Regions from separate parts of the Micromonospora sp. NPDC050795 genome, predicted to be linked through region 1. Evidence: riboswitches for the same ligand, from Rfam matches in the RefSeq annotation. Region 1 holds a riboswitch; the other holds the start of a gene.

The links. A riboswitch is a leader RNA that binds a small molecule or an ion and turns the genes downstream of it on or off. The one in region 1 is predicted to bind thiamine pyrophosphate.
Region 2: linked by a shared signal. The riboswitch ahead of ACIBEF_RS05725 (ECF transporter S component) and the one ahead of thiE (thiamine phosphate synthase) in region 1 are both predicted to bind thiamine pyrophosphate.

What each region holds. Positions count from the first base shown of each region.
Region 1 is NZ_JBITGE010000007.1:140,594-149,810, forward strand. Features, by position in the region: gene ACIBEF_RS08770 (ThuA domain-containing protein) at 1-4,182, opposite strand, end outside; TPP riboswitch at 4,495-4,604, shown strand; gene thiE (thiamine phosphate synthase) at 4,599-5,225, shown strand; gene thiO (glycine oxidase ThiO) at 5,219-6,385, shown strand; gene thiS (sulfur carrier protein ThiS) at 6,376-6,576, shown strand; gene ACIBEF_RS08790 (thiazole synthase) at 6,573-7,352, shown strand; partial or broken gene ACIBEF_RS08795 (thiamine phosphate synthase) at 7,349-7,927, shown strand; gene thiD (bifunctional hydroxymethylpyrimidine kinase/phosphomethylpyrimidine kinase) at 8,122-8,907, shown strand; gene thiC (phosphomethylpyrimidine synthase ThiC) at 8,925-9,217, shown strand, end outside.
Region 2 is NZ_JBITGE010000004.1:154,840-164,056, reverse strand. Features, by position in the region: gene gndA (NADP-dependent phosphogluconate dehydrogenase) at 30-1,472, opposite strand; gene ACIBEF_RS05745 (thiamine-binding protein) at 1,662-1,958, opposite strand; gene ACIBEF_RS05740 (hypothetical protein) at 2,248-2,733, shown strand; gene ACIBEF_RS05735 (energy-coupling factor transporter transmembrane component T family protein) at 3,341-4,141, opposite strand; gene ACIBEF_RS05730 (ABC transporter ATP-binding protein) at 4,138-5,568, opposite strand; gene ACIBEF_RS05725 (ECF transporter S component) at 5,690-6,283, opposite strand; TPP riboswitch at 6,358-6,462, opposite strand; gene ACIBEF_RS05720 (alpha/beta fold hydrolase) at 6,569-7,399, shown strand; gene ACIBEF_RS05715 (sugar isomerase domain-containing protein) at 7,453-8,202, shown strand; gene ACIBEF_RS05710 (DUF6328 family protein) at 8,340-8,843, shown strand; gene ACIBEF_RS05705 (acyl-CoA dehydrogenase family protein) at 8,948-9,217, shown strand, end outside.

The sequences.
Region 1 (9,217 bases):
CACGTCGATGCGCAGCGCGCCACCGGTGACCCGGTAACCGTTCGGGTCCTCCCGAAGGATCGCGTCCCACCGGCACTTGTTTAGCGTGCTGCCGGTGAACTCGTCCGACGGGTCGACCGGCCCGGCCGGGGCGTCCGGCGTCACCTGGAACGAGTCGAAGGCCGCGTCGACAACGGGTGCCTCAGTGCCACCGTTGAGCGCGAAGACCCCGATCCGCGGGTTGGTGATGCCGGCGAGCGCGGCCGAACGGCCAACCGGGGTGAACGTCTGACCGTCGCCCGAGGCGGACGCGGTCAGGTTCGTCCCGTCGCTGGTGATCCGCAGGTACACGGTGTCACCGGCAGGTGCGTTGGTGGCGTCGGCGGCCTCGTTGCGAGGAGTGGCCGCCGTCTCCCGGATGAACTCCACCCGACGGCTGCCGTTGTACAGCAGGTCCACCTTGGCGTAGTTGTCGTCGTCGCCGTACACCAGCAGGCCTGCCTGCTGGTAGTTGGCCGTCACCGGCAGGGTGACCTTGGTGGTCATCTCCCACGCGCCGGTCGGGGCCGCCTGGAGCACCAGGTTCGTGGCGTCGTTGCGAGCGCCGTAGAGGTCACCAACGCCAGTGGGCAGCCGGAGCGCGCCGCCACTGAGCGAGTAGAGCTGGTTCTCCCGGATCACGCTGGTCCAGCGGGCCTTGTCGAGGCTGTTGCCGTTGAAGTCGTCCGAACGCGCCCCGAAGCAGGACGTGTCCGGAGCGTCGACCCGCACCGGCACCGTGGCGTACGACTTGGCGCCCTTGCTGTCGGTCACCGTGAGGGTGGCCGTGAAGGTGCCCGCGGTGGTGTAGGTGTGGCTGGCGTCCACTGTGGTCGCCGTGCCTCCGTCACCGAAGTCCCAGGCGTACGTGAGCGGGGTGTCGCCCTCGGCGTCGGTGGCCGTGCCGTCGAAGGCGACGGTGACCGGTGCGGTGCCGGTGCCCGGGGTGGCCGTGGCGCTGACCACCGGCGGCCCGTTCTCGGTGACACCGCGGCCGACGAAGTCCATCCAGTTGACGTTGAACAGCGAACCACTTCCGCCGTTCGGATCGCGCGCCACGAAGTACAGCGAACCGCTCGCGGCACCGGTGACCGGCGCGCTCACGTCCGTGTACGTCTGCCACGCCCCGGTCGACGGTACGACGGCCGTGGCGACCACCGGTCCGTCGACAGCACCGGCGCGCACCTCGATCCGACCGCCAGCGGCGGCGGAGGCGGCCCGGAACCGGATCTCGGTGATGTTGGTCAGGTTCGCCGGGGCGACCGACCACCAGTCGCCGTCCTCGATGAAGGCGATGTTCTGACCGCCACCGGCGGTGTCGGCGCCGGCCTCGCGCTGCACGCCGGGGTCTCCACCGCCGGTGCTCACCGGGGCGCGCCCGGTGGCGGTGAAGTACTCGGCCTGCTTCTGCTTCGGCTGCAGGACCTCGATCTGCCGGCCGGTCAGGGCACCGGAGCCACCGGCACCACCCTCGTCGGTGTAGGTGGCCTCGAAGACCGCGAAGACGTTCGCCTCGGCGCCGTGCCCGGAGGCGAGCGACGTCTGGACGGTGCCGGTGCAGCCGGTGTGCTGCTCCAGCGGGTGGGCGTGCTCGTCGTGACCGAGCAGCACCTGCAGCCCGACCCGGGAGCAGTCGATCTCCCCGTCCTCGGGGTCGGTCACCTTGATGGTGTACCGGACCTGGTCACCCCAGTTGAAGAAGCCACCGTCCGGCGGGAACTCGATGGTGACCGTCGGGGCGGTGTTGCCGACCGTCACCGGCACGTTCGCCACCGCGGTACGGCCCTTGGGGTTGGTGACGGTGAGCTGGGCGGTGTAGTTGCCCGCCGTGGCGTACGTGTGGGTCGGGTTGGCCTCGGTCGAGGTCTGCCCGTCGCCGAACGTCCAGGCGTAGGTGAGCGTGCCACCGTCCGGGTCCCGGGAGCCGGCGCTGGAGAACGTGACGGCCAACGGGGCCGGACCCGAGGTCGGGTTGGCGGACGCCGCCGCGATGGGCGCACGGTCACCGGCGGTGTAGTCGATCCGGTAGACGCCGGAGTTGTCGTTGTTGCCACCGAAGCCGCTGCCCCACTCGATCAGGTACAGCGCGCCGTCCGGGCCGAACTCGAAGTCCATCGGCCGGATCATGCTCATGCCGGTGAGCAACTGGTTGATGTCCACAAGCGACTTGCCGTCGGGGGTCACCTGCATGGTGTACATCTTGTTCTGGTTCCACTCACCGAGCAGAGCCTTGCCGTCGTAGTACGCCGGCCACTTGCGGTTCGAGTTCAGGTCGGCGTCGTAGCGGTAGACCGGGCCACCCATCGGGGCGCCGCCGCCGCCGATCTCCGGGTAGCGCGCGTCACCGGCGTACCCGTAGTCGACGGTCGCCGGGACCACCGGCGGGAGGTTGGTCAGGCCGGTGTTGTTCGGCGAGTTGTTCACCGGTGCGGCGCAGTCGAACTTCGGGCCACTCGGACCGGACGGGAACGTGTAGTCGTTGTACGCCTCGTTCGTGCCCGTGCAGTACGGCCAGCCGTAGTTGCCCGGAGTGACGATGTTCCACTCGACCAGACCGCGGGGGCCACGGTTCGGGTTGTCGGTGTTGGCGTCCGGCCCGTAGTCCGCCACGTACAGCGTGTTGGTCTTCGGGTCGGTGCCGATCCGGAACGGGTTACGGAAGCCCATCGCGTAGATCTCGGGACGGGTCTTCTCGGTGCCCGCCGCGAAGAGGTTGCCGGTCGGAACCGTGTACGTTCCGTCGTCCTCGGGGTGGATCCGGATCACCTTGCCGCGCAGGTCGTTGGTGTTCGCGGAGGTGCGCTGCGCGTCGTAGTCCTGGCGGCCCGCCCGCTCGTCGAGCGGCGAGTACGAGTTCGACTCGAACGGGTTGGTGTTGTCACCGGTGGCCAGGTACAGGTTGCCGTCGCCGTCGAAGGCCATGCTGCCGCCGGCGTGGCAACAGGTGTTGCGCTGGGTGTCGACCCGGAGCACCTGCTTCTCGCTGGCCAGGCTGATGGTGTCGCCAGTGACCGTGAAGCGGGACAGCAGGTTGCGGGTGACCCCGTCGTTCGGGGCGTAGTACAGGTACACCCAGTTGTTCGTGGCGAAGTCCGGGTCGAGCCGGATGCCGATGAGACCGTCCTCGTTGCCGGTGAAGACGTCCAGGTCGACGGCGGTGACGGTGTTGCCGGTGTCCGGCTTCACGATCTGCACGCGACCGTCACGCTCGATGTAGAAGACCCGCCCGTCGGGGGCGATGTCCAGCTCCATCGGGTTGCTGGTGTTGCTGTCCAGCGTGACCTTCTCGAAGTTCGAGGTCTTCGAGGCGCCGCAGTCGGCGTTCTCGACGCCGGCCGCGGTGCGGATGCCGCCGAGCAGGTGGGACAGGAACTCGGGCTCGGCGTACGACTCCCGGGTGTGGCCCAGGCCGGTGTACCAGGAGCGGCCACCGTCGTAGTCCTGACACCAGGCGACCGGGTGGTCCGCACCCATCGCGCCAGCGCCGGGGGTGTAGCTCTTCTCGTCCAGGCTGGCCAGCACGTGCACGTCCGGCCGGGGGTTGCTCTGGTAGTTGTACCACTCGTCGAACCGGGACCACCGGTCCGGCAACCCGGCCGTGGACGGGTGGGCGTGGTCTTCCACCTTGACGGTGGCCGTCTGGTTCTGCGGGTGGTTGGCGAAGTACGCGCCGACCAGGTCGCCGTACCAGGCCCAGCTGTACTCGGTGTCCGACGCGGCGTGGATGCCGACGTAGCCGCCGCCGGCCTTCACGTAGCGCTCGAACGCCGCCTGCTGGTCGGCGTTGAGCACGTCACCGGTGGTGGAGAGCCAGATCACCGCCTTGTACTTCGCCAGGTTGGCGTCGTTGAATGCTGCGCCGTCCTCGGAGTTGTCCACGGTGAATCCGTTGGCGGCGCCGAGCTGCTGGATGGCGGCGATGCCGGTGGGGATCGAGTCGTGCCGGAAGCCGGCGGTCTTGGAGAAGATCAGGACGGAGAAGGGATCGGCCGCGGCCTTTGGCGCCTTCGGCGCCACCTGGCTGACCGGGGCTGCGGCTTTCACATCCCGTGGGGGAACCTGGGCGGCCGCCTGCGCGGGCGCGCCGAACAGGGTGGTCGAGGCCATGGCCAGGGAGATCAGGGTTGCGGTGATTGGTACGCGGGCACGACGAGAACGGGACACGCCGCCTCCTGTGTCGTAGTGACAGGGCTCGCGGGAGTCGGCTCGCCGAAGGCCGTCCCTGATGGAGCCGGTGGTCACACCGTGCCAAGGTGCCCCCACCGACATTTTGTCGAATCGCTGAACAAATTAATTCGGCTGGTTCGATGTCGGGCAAGATGCGGACGGGTAACGGTTCTGCAACGGGGGGCGACATTCCGAACAGGACCGTATGAAGTGCCCCATTGGATCTCGGTCGTTTTGACGCGCCGGCCCGGCCGGCCACCGCCGACCCCGCGCCTTGGCAGGCCGACGGATCTGTCGTACGGTGACACGCAAGTAACCCACGGGAGCCCGGTGTACCGGGCTGAGAGGGGGGCTGACAGCCCCCGACCGTCGAACCTGATCCGGATAATGCCGGCGCAGGGAGGAGCGTTGCCGTGCCGTCCCTGGGGCGATTGCATCTCATCACCGACACCCGACCCGGTCGCGACCCACTCGCCGTGGTCCGCGCCGCCCTCACCGTGGCCCACGCCGACCTGGTGGTGCAGGTCCGGGTCGAGGATTCCGCCACCGACCGCGAGGCGTACGACCTGACCGGGCGGGTGTTGGCGCTCTGCGCGCCGTACCGGGCGACCTGCCTGGTCAACGACCGGTTGCACGTGGCGCTGGCGCTCGGCGCGACAGGTGGACACGTCGGCGCCGACGACCTGCCGGTCGCCGCCGCCCGCCGGGTGCTCGGCCCCACCGGTGTGCTGGGCGCCACCGCTCGCGCGCCGGGCCCGGCGGCCGAGGCCGTCGTGGCGGGCGCCAGTTACCTGGGCGTCGGTCCGTGCCACGCCACCAGCACCAAGACCGGCCTGCCGGACCCCATCGGGCCCGCCGGAGTACGCGCCGTCGTCGACGCCGTCGACGTTCCGGTCATCGCGATCGGCGGAGTGACCGCGGCCCGGGTGCCGGCGCTGCGGGCCGCCGGGGCGTACGGGGTGGCGGTGGTCGGTGCCGTCTCCTCCGCCGCCGACCCGGCACGGGCAACCGCCGAGCTGATCGAGGCCCTGACGTGCTGACCGGCCGGTCCCCGTCACCGCCGTCGAGCGACCGGGTCCGGCCGAACGTGGCAGTGGTGGGGGCGGGGCCGATCGGGCTGGCCATCGCCTGGCGTTGCGCCGCTCGCGGACTGCGGGTGGTGGTGCACGATCCAGCACCCGGCTCGGGGGCGTCGGCGGTGGCCGCCGGCATGCTCTCCCCGGTCGCCGAGGCGTACTTCGGTGAGCGGCAGCTGACCGGGTTGTTGCTGGCATCCGCTGCCCGCTGGCCGGCGTTCGCCGCCGAGTTGACCGAGACGACCAGGGTCGAGATCGGCTACCGGACCGAGGGCACCCTGATGGTCGGGCTCACCGGCGACGACCTCGCCGAGGCGCGCCGGCTGTGGGCGTACCAGCAGGGGCTGGGCCTGCCCGTGACGCCGCTGCGCCCCAGCGAGCTGCGCGACAGCGAACCGGCGCTCGCCCCACGGGTGCGCGGCGGCGCGCTCGCGCCCACCGACCACCAGGTCGACCCCCGGCTGCTGGTGCCGGCGCTGCGCACGGCCGCGCAGCGGGCCGGCGCGGTGCTCGTGCCCCGGCCGGTCCGGGTCCTGTCCGATGTGGACGCGACGGTCACCGTTGTCGCCGCCGGCTGCGGGGCCACAGCGCTCACCGGCCTGCCCGTGCGGCCGGTGAAAGGTCAGATCCTCCGGCTCCGCGCGCCCGACGGCGTCACGCCGGGCTTCCGGCACGTGATCCGGGGGTACGCCGACGGCGAGCACGTCTACCTGGTGCCCCGCGCCGACGGTGAGGTGGTGCTCGGCGCGACGGTCGAGGAGCGCTCGGACACCACTGTCACCGCCGGCGCTGTGCAACGGCTGCTGCGCGCCGGGGTCGACCTGCTGCCCGAGCTGGCCGAGTACGACCTGGTCGAGGCGGTCGCCGGGCTGCGTCCGGGCACCCCGGACAACGCGCCGATCCTCGGGCCGCTGCCCGACCGACCGGACGTCCTGGTCGCCACCGGGCACCACCGGCACGGCATCGTGCTCACCCCGATCACCGCCGACCTGATCGCCGACCTGGTGCTCGGCGGCGTACCCGACCCGCTGCTCGCGCACTTCCGGGCCGACCGCTTCGGCGGTGCCACGGTGGCCGCGTCGGACGGACCGGAACCGAGTGTGGAGGGGGACCTGTGGAGTTGACAGTGAACGGGGCCGGGCGCAGCGTCGCCGCCGGCGCGTCAGTGGCGGACCTGGTCCGCGACATCGTGGCGCACCCACGTGGGGTGGCGGTCGCGGTCAACGGCGAGGTGGTGCCCCGGACCGGCTGGCCGGCCCGGGCACTGCGCGACGGTGACCGGGTCGAGGTGCTCACCGCGGCGCAGGGCGGGTGAGTGGCGTGCCGTTCGAGCTGGGTGGGGAGACCTTCACCTCACGGCTGATCCTCGGCACCGGCGGTGCCGCGAACCTGTACGTCCTGGAGCAGGCGATCCGGGCGTCCGGCACCGAGCTGGTCACAGTGGCGCTGCGCCGGGTGGGCACGGCACCGGGCTCCACAGGTGGGCTGCTGGAGTTGCTGGACCGGTGCGGCGTACGCCTGCTGCCGAACACTGCCGGCTGCCACACCGCGACCGAGGCGGTGAAGGTGGCCCGGTTGGCCCGGGACGCGTTCGACACCGACTGGGTCAAGCTGGAGGTGATCGGTGACGAGCGGACGCTCCTGCCCGACGGGGTGGAGCTGCTCCGCGCCGCCGAGGAGTTGGTCGCCGACGGTTTCACAGTGCTGCCGTACACCAGCGACGACCCGGTGCTCGCCCGCCGCCTCGCCGACGTGGGCTGCGCCGCGGTGATGCCGGCCGGCTCCCCGATCGGCTCGGGGCTCGGCATCGGCAATCCGCACCACATTCGACTCATCCGGCAGGGTGTGGACGTGCCGGTGATCCTCGACGCCGGCATCGGCACCGCGTCCGACGCGGCGCTGGCCATGGAGCTGGGCTGTGACGGGGTGCTGCTGGCGAGCGCTGTCACCCGGGCGGCCGACCCGGTGGCGATGGCCACCGCGATGCGGTACGCCGTCGAGGCGGGCCGGCTGGCGGCCCGGGCCGGCCGGATCGAGCGCCGCTTCCACGCGCTCGCCTCCACCCCGGACGAGGGAAGACCCGAGCTGTGACACCGCCGTCCGGGGTTGTCGTGTTGACCGATCGGCTCGTCGCGCGGGAAGGGCTCGACCGGGTCGTGGCGGGAGCCGTGGCCGGGGGAGTGCGCTGGGTGGTGCTGCGGGAGAAGGACCTGCCCCGCGCCGAACGCGCCGCTCTCGCCGCCGATCTGCGCGCGATGCTCGCCGACGTCGGCGGAACCCTCATCGTGGCCGGCCCCGACCCGCTCGGCGGCGACGCCGTGCACCTGCCCGCCGCCGGCCCGTACCCGCCGCCAACCCACAACCTGGTCGGCCGTTCCTGCCACAACCGAGCCGAGCTGAACCGCCTGACCACCGAGCACTACGCCACCATCTCCCCGGTATGGCCCACGAAGACCAAACCGGGCTACGGCCCACCGTTGCTCGTTGCAGGCCTGGGCGGCCTGGTTCGGGCCAGCCCGGTGCCCCTGCTGGCCCTCGGCGGAGTCGAAACCCCACAACAGGTAACCGCCTGCGTCCAAGCGGGAGCCGCCGGAGTGGCAGTGCTGGGCGCACTAATGCGAGCGAAAGACCCCACCGAACCAGCGGCGAGCCTGACCAGCGCTTTCCAAGAGGCGGTCACCCCTGAGCTGACCCAAACCCGGCGCGGGGTCACCCAGGTCCCCACGTCAGGGCTGCGGCCGACCGTGCCCACGCAGGGATCAAGCCTGACCGCCCGGAGTGGGCACGGTCGGCCGCAGCCCCCAACCGCAACCAGCAACGGCCCACCGCAGCCCCCAACCGCAACCAAAGAGGAGGAGAAGTGACCCCGAGCACCATCCTCACCATTGCCGGCTCGGACTCCGGCGGCGGCGCCGGCATCCAGGCCGACCTCAAGGTCTTCGCCGCGCTGGGCGCGTACGGCACCAGCGTCCTCACGGCCGTCACCGCGCAGAACACCCGGGGTGTCGACGCGGTGCTGCCGCTGCCTCCGCGCACCGTCACCGAGCAGTTGGACAGCGTGCTCACCGATTTCACCGTCTGCGCCGTGAAGACGGGGATGCTCGGCACGCCGGCGATCGCCGACGTGGTGGCCAAGGCCGCCCGGGACGACCGGCTGCCCCAACTCGTCGTCGACCCGGTGCTGGTCGCCACGAGCGGTCACCGGCTCGGCGTGGTGGGCGCGGTGGAGCGGCTGCTGCCCTACGCCACCGTGGCGACCCCGAACTGCGCGGAGGCCGCGGCGATCACCGGACGCCCGGTGGACGACGTGGCCGCGATGGTCGTGGCCGCCGAGGCCCTGGTGGCCGGCGGCCCGGAGTACGTGGTGGTCACCGGCGGTGACCTGGACGGGGGCGAGGCGGTCGACGTGCTGCACGGCGGCGGCGTCACCACCGTGTTGCGCGCACCCCGGGTGAGCACCCGGCACACCCACGGCACCGGGTGCTCGTTCTCGGCGGCGATCGCTGTGCGGCTCGGTCTCGGCGACCCGGTGCCGGACGCCGTGGGGGCCGCCAAGGAGTACGTGCTCCGTGCGCTGACCGGCGCGCGGGGCTGGGAGCTGGGCGCGGGACGCGGGCCGCTGAACCACTTCGGCTGGTCCGCTTGATCACCAGGGAGGCTGTCATGCACGCACGAGGCAAGGTGTACGTCGAGGGTTCACGGCCGGATGTCCGGGTGCCGTTCGCGGAGGTGGGGCTGACCGGTGACCTGCCGCCGGTGCGGCTCTACGACACGTCCGGCCCAGGGTCGGACCCGTTGGTGGGGTTGCCCGCACTGCGGGGCCGGTGGATCGCCGAGCGGGGTGACGTGGCGCCCGTACGGGGTGCGGGTACCCCGCTGGCCGGGGTGGGCAATCGCCGACCCACCCAGTTGGCGTACGCGCGGGCCGGCGTGGTGACGCCGGAGATGGAGTTCGT
Region 2 (9,217 bases), on a different contig from region 1:
GGGGCGTCGCGAACCGGGCGCCGCCTCAGCTACGCCGGCGACTCGGTGCGGTCGGCGGCCCAGGTGGTGTGGAACGAACCCTCGCGGTCCACCCGCTGGTAGGTGTGCGCGCCGAAGTTGTCCCGCAGACCCTGAATCAGCGCCGCGGGCAGCCGCTCCGCGCGCAACGCGTCGAAGTACGCCAGCGACGACGAGAACGCGGGCGTCGGCACACCGGCCCGGGTCGCGTCGGCCACCACCCGCCGCCAGCTCGGCACGCCAGCGCTGACCGCCTCGGCGAAGTACGGCGCCACCAGCAGCGTCGGCAGGTCGGGCTGCTCGTCGTACGCCTCACGGATCCGGTTGAGGAAGCGGGCCCGGATGATGCAGCCGCCCCGCCAGATCGTCGCGGTGCCGCCAAGGTCGATGTCCCAGTTGTATTCCTGGCTGCCCGCACGGATGTGGTCGAAGCCCTGCGCGTACGCCACGATCTTTGAGGCGAGCAGCGCCCGGCGGACGTCCTCGACGAACGTCTCCCGGTCGGTCACCTGCCACTTCTCACCCGCGTCGGGGAACGCCCGGCGGGCCGCCTCGCGCTGGTCGACGTGCCCGGAGAGCGAACGGGCGAAGGTCGCCTCGGCGATCCCGGTGATCGGGATGCCCAGGTCCAGGGCACTCTGCACGGTCCACCGACCGGTGCCCTTCTGCTCGGCCCGGTCCTGCACGATGTCCACGAACGACCGGCCGGTCGCCGCGTCGGTGTGCGCGAGCACGTCGGCGGTGATCTCGATGAGGAACGACTCAAGCTCGCCGTTGTTCCACTCCCGGAAGATCTCCGCGATCTCGGCGGGCGTCGCGTCCAGGCCGGCCCGGAGGAGGTCGTACGCCTCGGCGATGAGCTGCATGTCGGCGTACTCGATGCCGTTGTGCACCATCTTGACGAAGTGCCCGGCGCCGTCCGGCCCGACGTGCATGCAGCACGGCACGCCGTCCACCTGGGCGGCGATCTTCTCGAACATGGGCCCGAGCTTGGCGTACGACTCGGCGGAGCCGCCCGGCATGATGCTCGGCCCGCGCAGCGCGCCCTCCTCGCCGCCGGAGACGCCGGTGCCGCTGAAGTGCAGCCCCTGGGCCCGCAGCGCCTCCTCACGGCGACGGGTGTCGGCGAAGTGTGCGTTGCCACAGTCGACGATGATGTCGCCCTCGTCGAGCAGCGGCACCAACTCGTCGATCACCGCGTCGGTGGGCGCGCCGGCCTTCACCATCACGATGACCGCGCGGGGTCGTTCCAGTGACGCCACGAAATCGGCCATCGTCTCGCCGGGCAGGAACGTGCCCTCGTCGCCGTGCTCGGCAACCAGGCTGCGGGTGCGCTCCGGCGAGCGGTTGTGCACTGCCACCGTGAAGCCGTTGCGGGCCAGGTTGCGGGCCACGTTGCGGCCCATCACCGCCAGCCCGGTCACACCGATTTGTGCCCTCGCCTGATCAGCCATTCGTGCCGCCACCTCTCGTCACACCACTATCAGCGCTTGGAAACTTACCGTGATGTGAGCCGATACGGGCCAGTGATCGACGTCCCGTTACTGCACGTGATGCGGACGTTGCCCCTGGCGGCTCGGGCCCTCGGGGCCGGTCGGCGAGCCCCGCGCAGGGAAACGTGTCGTCATTGCGCGCCGCGCGCGTCAGCCTTCGGCGAGACGGGCTTCGATTCGGGCGATCTTCCCGGTCAGCGCGTCGGTGACCCCGGGTCGGACATCGGCCTTGAGCACCACACTCACCCGGGGCGCCCGCGCGGCGACCACGTCGACCGCCCGCTTCACCACCGCCATCACCTCGTCCCACTCGCCCTCGACGGTGGTGAACATGGCATCGGTCCGGTTGGGCAGGCCGGACGCACGGACCACCCGCACCGCCTCGGCGACCAGGTCACCCACAGAGTCGTCACCGCCGAGCGGGGTGATCGAGAACGCGATCAGCATCTGCCGATCGTGCCAGTAAAAACGGATGCGCGTCGGTCGGGCGGTGGCTACGGTACGAACATGCGTAACTGACGCCCCAATTCCGAGCCGGCCCGCCGCCCCGCGTCGCGGTCCGTGCGCTCCCGGGCGTCGCGCATTCCCACCCCGCCGTTCGGTGGCGATGGCCCTGCCTGGCCCGGTGAGCAGTCCCTTCCCCACTCGACCGTCGCGCAACGGCGGTCACCAGCCGATCCGACCGACCGCCGCAGCGCGGGACCGGCCGTGCCGGTCGGCATTGAAGGAGGCCCGGATGCCTGCCAGGCGTAACCCGAAGAAGACCCGTACCCCGAGAGCGACACCCCTCGGCGTCGACCCGGCGGCCGGCCACGGCCCGCTGCCAACCGCCCTCCCGGCCCTCGACCTCGCGGTCGAACCGGCCCTGCCGGCCCTGCTCGTGGAGCCTGCGCTGCGGGCTGGGTCGGCGTCGCGGGCTGGGTCGGCGCTGCGGGCTGGGTCGGCGTTGCCGGCGACATTGGTGGAGCCTGCGCTGCGGGCTGGGTCGGCGTTGCCGGCCTCCGCGCCCGACGACGTGGCGGTGCCGGACGAGGTGGCGGTGCCGGCAGCGGTCGATGTGCCAGCGGTTGTCGACGCGCCTTCGGTGGGTGATCTCCCGAAGGCGACCGGCCGACCTAAGGCACCGACGGCCGGGCCACCACAGGGCGGCGGCAACCGCTCCGGTGGCGGCCGCAGCCAGCAGGCCGGCCAGGCCCGCCGCTACGCCTTCCGTCGCAGCTGACCAAGCCACCCGGCCCCATCCCACCCACCCACCTCGCCCCACCCCACCCCGTCCCGCCTGGCCCCGCCCCACCCCGTCCCACCCCACCCCGTCCCGCCCCACCCCGTCCCGCGATCTTGCACTTTCTGCGCTCGCATACTCGGCATACATGGATGAATCGACGACAGGATTTGCAAGATCGACGGGGATGGCGCGTGGGCGGCGGGTGGTGACAACAACATCAGGGAAGTAGTGGCCTCCTTCGCCAGCGAAGCCACTACATCCCTGATGTTGTGCGGATCTTGTCGGCGGGAAGCGGGCGGGCAAGCAGCCGGCTCGCAGGGGCAGCGGGCAAGCAGCCGGCTGGCAGGGGCAGCGGGCAAGCAGCCGGCTGGCAGGGGCAGCGGGCGGCGGGCAGGCGGCTGGCAGGTGCGGCGGGCAGCTGGCCGGCACGGTGAGCGGCTGGCAGCGGGCGGCTTGCGGTGGGCGGCTTGCCGGCGGTGGCGGGCGGCTGGCAGCGGGGCGACTTGCGGTGGGGCAGCGGGCGGCTTGCCAGGCGGTGGCGTGCGGCTAGCGGCGGGCGGGCAGGGGCGGGCGGCGGGCGCGGGGCGCGGGGCGCGGGGCGGGGTCAGCTGATGAGGGGGCGGAAGGTGCCCAGGATGACGCTTGTGGTCAGGGCGGCTGCGGCGAGTACGGCAGCTCCGGCCACGAGGAGGACGTCGGCGCGGGTGAAGTGCTGCCGCCGGGCGACGGTACGGGGTGTGCCGGCGTCGAATCCGCGGGCGTCCATCGCCACGGCCAGCCGGGTGCCTCGGCGGATCGCCCCGACCAGCAGGGCGAACGCGGTGGAGGCGAACAGCCGCAGCTTGGCCACCGGATCGCGGCCGGCGTCCACCCCGCGCGCCCGGCGGGCCATGGTGATCATCTGCCACTCCTGGCCGAGGAGCGGGACCAGCCGGAACGCGGCCAGCGCACCGATGGCGAACCGGGCCGGCGCCTTCGCGTTCTGGATCAACGCGTCGGCCAGGTCGGTGGGGTCGGTGGTCGCGAAGACGATCACACCGGGCAGGGCCACCGCGAACACCCGCAGCACCAGGCCGAGCGCGGTGACCAGGACGCCGGTGCTCACCAGCACCGGTCCCACGTCCAGCAGGACCCGGCCGGACCGGTCGGCGGCGAACAGCACCAGGGTGACCAGGATGCCGGCGGCGCTGAGCAGCAGTGGCCAGGCCCGCCGGGCCAGCACCCGGTAGCGGATGCCGAACAGCGGCAGGACGGCCAGTTCGAGGGCGATGGCGATTGCCGGGGCCACCGGGTCCAGGGTCGCCAGCAGGGTGAACGAGAAGACCAGCGCGGCGGCGACCTTCGCCACCGGGTTGCGGCGGGCCAGCGGCGCGTCTGGCGCGGCGACCGGTTCGATGCTGATCATCGGTGGTCGTCCGGGGTTCGGTGCAGGGTGACGGTGCGGTCGGCGAGCGCGGTGACGAAGTCCGCGTCGTGGGTGACGGTGACCACGGCGTGCCCGGCGTCGCGCAGGTCGGCGAAGAGGTCGACCAGCTCTCGCCAGGTCCGCCGGTCCTGCCCGAAGGTGGGTTCGTCGCAGATCAGCAGACGTGGCGCGGTGGCCAGGGCGGTCGCCACGCTCAGCCGCCGCGCCTCGCCACCGGAGAGGGTGTACGGGTTGGCGGCGGCGAGCCGGGCCAGCCGTAGCCGTTCCAGCAGCCCGGCCACGGTCTCCTTGACGGCAGCCTCGGGTTGACCGGTGCGGCGCGGGCCCAGCGCCAACTCGTCGAAGACGGTGCTGGTGACGAACTGGTGCTCCGGGTCCTGGAAGACCGAGCCGATGCGTCGGGCCAGCGCGGGTGCCCGCCACCGGTGCGGGGGAGTGCGGTGGTCCGAGCCGGCCAGCTCGGCGGTCGCGGTGACGTGCCCGCTGCCCGGCCTGAGCAGACCGCCGAGCAGCAGCGCCAGGGTGGACTTGCCGGCACCGTTCGGTCCGCGTACGGCGAGTGCTTCACCGGCGCGTACCGCCAGGTCGGTGGGGCCCAGCCGGGGCGGCAGGCCGAGCCGGTCGGCGGTGAGCAACAGCTCCCCGGGGCTGGCGGTGGCCGGTCGGGGCGCGATGGGGTGACCGGGCACCCAGACCCCCTCGGCGGCCAGGGCGGCGCCGTGGGCGGCGAAGACCGCCTCGGGCGGGCCGTCCGCGCGGACGCCGCCACCCGGTTCCAGGACGACCACCCGGTCGACAAGCGGCAGTGCCTCGGCGACCCGGTGCTCGACCAGGATCAGCGTGGTGTCGGCGTCCAGCGCGCCGGCCACCGCGTGCCGGACCAGCTCGGCCCCGGCGGGGTCGAGGTTGGCCGTCGGCTCGTCGAGCAGCAGCAGGGCGGGGCGCAGGGCCAGCGCGCCGGCCAGGGCGAGGCGTTGCTGCTCGCCGCCGGAGAGCGCGGCGGTGTGGCGGTCCCGGGAGTACGGGAAGCCGACCCGGTGCAGGGCCTCGTCCACCCGGGGCCAGATCTCGTCGGCCGGTACTCCCCGGTTCTCCAGCCCGAACGCGACGTCGTCGCCGCAGCGGGCCATCACCAGTTGGGTCTCCGGGTCCTGGAAGACGATGCCGACCCGTTCCCGCCCCTTGCGGGGGTCGAGCCCGTCGATCTCGACGGTGCCCTCCTGCTCGCCGGAGTCCTCCGGGAGCAGTCCCGCCAGGGCGCTGAGCAGTGTGCTCTTGCCAGCCCCGGAGGGCCCAAGAAGCAGAACTCGTTCCCCAGCCTCGACCCGCAGGTCAACTCCCCGCACGGCCCAGGCGCGCCGCCCAGCGTGCCGCCACCCGAACCCCCGCAGCAGTACCCCGCCCACCGAACCACCCCCTCCCAGCCGTGCGCCCCCGCTCCACCCTGCACGGTCGATCATGAGGTTGACGGTGGTTGTGGAGATCCATCCGCCCGTCAACCTCATGATCGACGCGAGTTGGTGGGGGTTAGATCAGGGCTCGGTTTCGACCTGCCGGGAAGCGGTCCAGGACGCCGGTGTTGGCCAGGGCGTTGGTCAGCAGCCAACCGCCCAGGCCGGCGATCACTGTGGCGCTGACGATGGTGAGCAGCGCGTACGGGATGCGGTAGTCGGTCAGCGCGTAGTCGACGTTCCAGACGAAGAAGTCGAACAGCGCGGCGCTGAGGCCGGTCAGCGCGCCCGCGAACACCGCGGTCGGCAGGCGGAACGACCGGTACCGGAAGGCGGCGAAGGCCAGCTCGGCGCCGATGCCCTGCACGATGCCCTGCGGAATGACCGTGCCGGCCCACTGGCTGCCCAGCAGCGCGGACAGGACCGCGGCCACGGTCTCGCAGTAGAGCGCGGCGCCGGGCTTGCGGATGACCAGCCCACCGATCACCGCCGGCATCAGCCAGACGCCGTAGAGCAGCGTCTGCGCCGGCGGGAAGAAGGCGAACGCGCCCTCGGTGGCGCTCCAGACCAGGCCCCAGGCCCAGAAGATGACGCCGAAGGCGACCGCGATCACCGAGGCGACCACGATGTCGATGGTGCGCCAACGGTGCGTGTCAGTGGTGGATGTCATGTGGTGCTCCCAGTTCGTGAGTGCGAACCAGGAGAAGACGCACGCCGCGTCCGGTGGCACCGGACTGCGGCGCGGCTGGAGGTCGACCGAACTCCCTGCGCTGGCATTACCCAGATCAGGTTCGAGGGTCTGCGGGCGTGCCCGCACTCTCAGCGCTGTGCGCTCCCCTGTCGGATATGAAGTTGTCTCGCTGACGCTAACACCACCAGGGGCGCGGGCCCAGCAGGGTATCCGCCTGACCTGCGGGAGCGAGCGGCCGACCGCCGGCTGGGTAGGCTTCCGATCATGCGGGTTGACGCGCGAGGCTTCACGTTCGAGGTGACCGTCGGCGGTCCGACGGACGGCGTACCCGTCCTGCTGCTGCACGGATTCCCCCAGCACAGCGGCGAGTGGGACGACGTGGTGCCGGCGCTGCACGCGGGCGGGCTGCGCACGTACGCGCTGGACCAGCGCGGTTACTCACCCGGCGCCCGGCCCACGGTGGTGGCCGACTACCGGATTCCCGAACTCGTCACCGACGTCGCGGCGGTGCTCGACGCGCTCGGGCTGGACGCCGTGCACCTGGTCGGCCACGACTGGGGTGCGATCGTGGCCTGGGCGGTTGCCGCCCGGCACCCCGAGCGGGTCCACACGCTGACCGCCGTGTCCGTACCGCATCCGGCGGCCATGGCGTACGCCCTGAGCAACGACGCCCAGCAGAAGGCGCGCTCGTCGTACATCGCCCTGTTCCGCAAGCCGGACAAGGCGGAGAAGGTCCTGCTGGCGTGGCACGCCACCGCGCTGCGCAAGATGCTCGGCGGGGTGGGCGACACGTCCCGGGTGAACCGGTACGCCGACCCGATGCGTGAGCCGGGTGCGCTGACGGCCGCGCTGAACTGGTACCGGGCGATGTCCCGCGCCGACCTGGCCGGCGTCGGCCCGGTAGCGGTGCCCACCACGTACGTCTGGAGTGACCGGGACGTCGCCATCGGCCGGACCGCCGCCGAGGCGTGCGCGGAGAACGTCACCGGCGACTACCGCTTCGTGCAGCTGCCCGGGGTGAGTCACTGGATCCCGGACGCGGCGCCGGCCCCGCTCGCCGAGGCGATCCTGGCCCGAGCCGGCGGGACGGCCTGAGCAGCAGTGGACAGCAACGGGCCGCTGGCTCGCAACCGAACGACGGAGGACGTATGACGGTGAGTGCCGAGGACTACCTGGCCGTGGTGACCGAGACGATCGGCCGGGTGGCCGCCAGTCAGCGGGAGGCGGTGGGGCGGGCTGCCGACCTGATCGCCGAGGCCGTCCGAGCCGACGGCGTGGTGCACGCGTTCGGCACCGGGCACTCGGAGGCCCTCGCCATGGAGATCGCCGGACGGGCGGGTGGTCTGGTGCCGACCAACCGGATCGCGCTACGCGACCTGGTGCTGCTCGGTGGCGAACCGGCCGACCGGCTGGGCCCGCTGCTGGAACGGGACCCGGCCGTCGCGCACCGTCTCTACGAGCTGGCCCCGGTGCGCCCCACCGATGTCTTCGTGCTCGCCTCGAACTCCGGCGTCAACGGCGCGATGGTGGAGTTCGCCACGCTGGTGAAGGAGCACGGTCACGGGCTGGTGGCGATCACCTCGGCGCGGCACTCCGGCCACATGGCCTCCCGGCACCCGTCCGGGCGCAAGCTGAGCGACCTCGCCGACGTGGTGCTCGACAACGGTGCGCCGTACGGCGACGCGACGCTGCCCCTGCCCGGTGGTGGCGCGGTCGGCGCGGTCTCCTCGATCACCGCGGCGCTGCTGGCGCAGCAGGTGACAGTGGAGGTGGTGGCGCGGTTGCTGGCGGCGGGGGAGCGGCCCCCGGTCTACCTGTCGGCGAACATCCCGGACGGCGACGCGCACAACAACGAGCTGGAAGCGCGGTACGCGGGCCGGATCCGACGCGGGTCCTGAGGCCGCCGGCGGCCGACGTGCGTCGCCGAGATGAACGGCAGATGTCGTGAACCTGTTTCGCGCTCGGCCGGGTGGGGCATTGGCGTTGCTGCCGGCGGGCGGGACCGCCGGCAGTAGCGTCTCACCGGAGGTAGCGCGTGTCCAAGGAGACCGAGAAGCAGCGCTGGCAGCGCAACTTCGCCGACCTGCTGCAGGAGTTGCGGGTCGCCCAGACCGGCGTGCAGATCCTCTTCGCCTTCCTGCTCACCCTGCCGTTCAGTAACGGGTTCACCGAGACCACCGAGTTCCAGCGCGACGTCTACATCGTGGCGTTGCTCGCGGCGGCAGCCGCCACCGCGATGATCATCTCGCCGGTGGCGTTCCACCGGGCTCTGTTCCGGCAGGGACGCAAACCGGAGCTGGTCCGTTTCGCGCACCGGATGGCGACCGGTGGCCTCGCCTTCATGCTGATCGCCATGGTCAGCGCGGTGCTGCTGATCACCGACTTCGTGCTGGACCGGCCGATCGCCTTCCTGCTCAGCGCCCTGACCGGGCTCTGGTTCCTCACCTTCTGGATGGTGTTGCCGTTCGCCCGGCGCAACTGGGGTGAGGACGACATCGAAGACGATGACGACGACCCGGACACGACCGTCGGCCACTGATCGCGTCGATCTACACGCAGCGCTACCCCTGGGTAACAACCGGGGGTAGCGTGGTGGTAGTCGCGCACGTCGACGCAGCCGCACCGAGCTTCGAGGGGGCAGCCGTGACCACGACGCAGAACGGCCGACCGGCACCGGACGGCCCCGACTCCGAAACCACGGCCGGTGCCGCCGCGCCGCTGCCCGCCGAAGCCGGTCAGGTCACCGAGAAGGAAGCCCGGCAGGTCGCCGAGGCCGCCCGCGAATCCACCTGGGACCGGCCCAGCTTCGGCAAGGAGCTGTTCCTCGGCCGGTTCCGGCTCGACCTGATCGACCCGTGGCCCCGATCCGACCCGGACGACGTGGCCCGCGCGGAGGAGTTCCTTGGTCGGTTC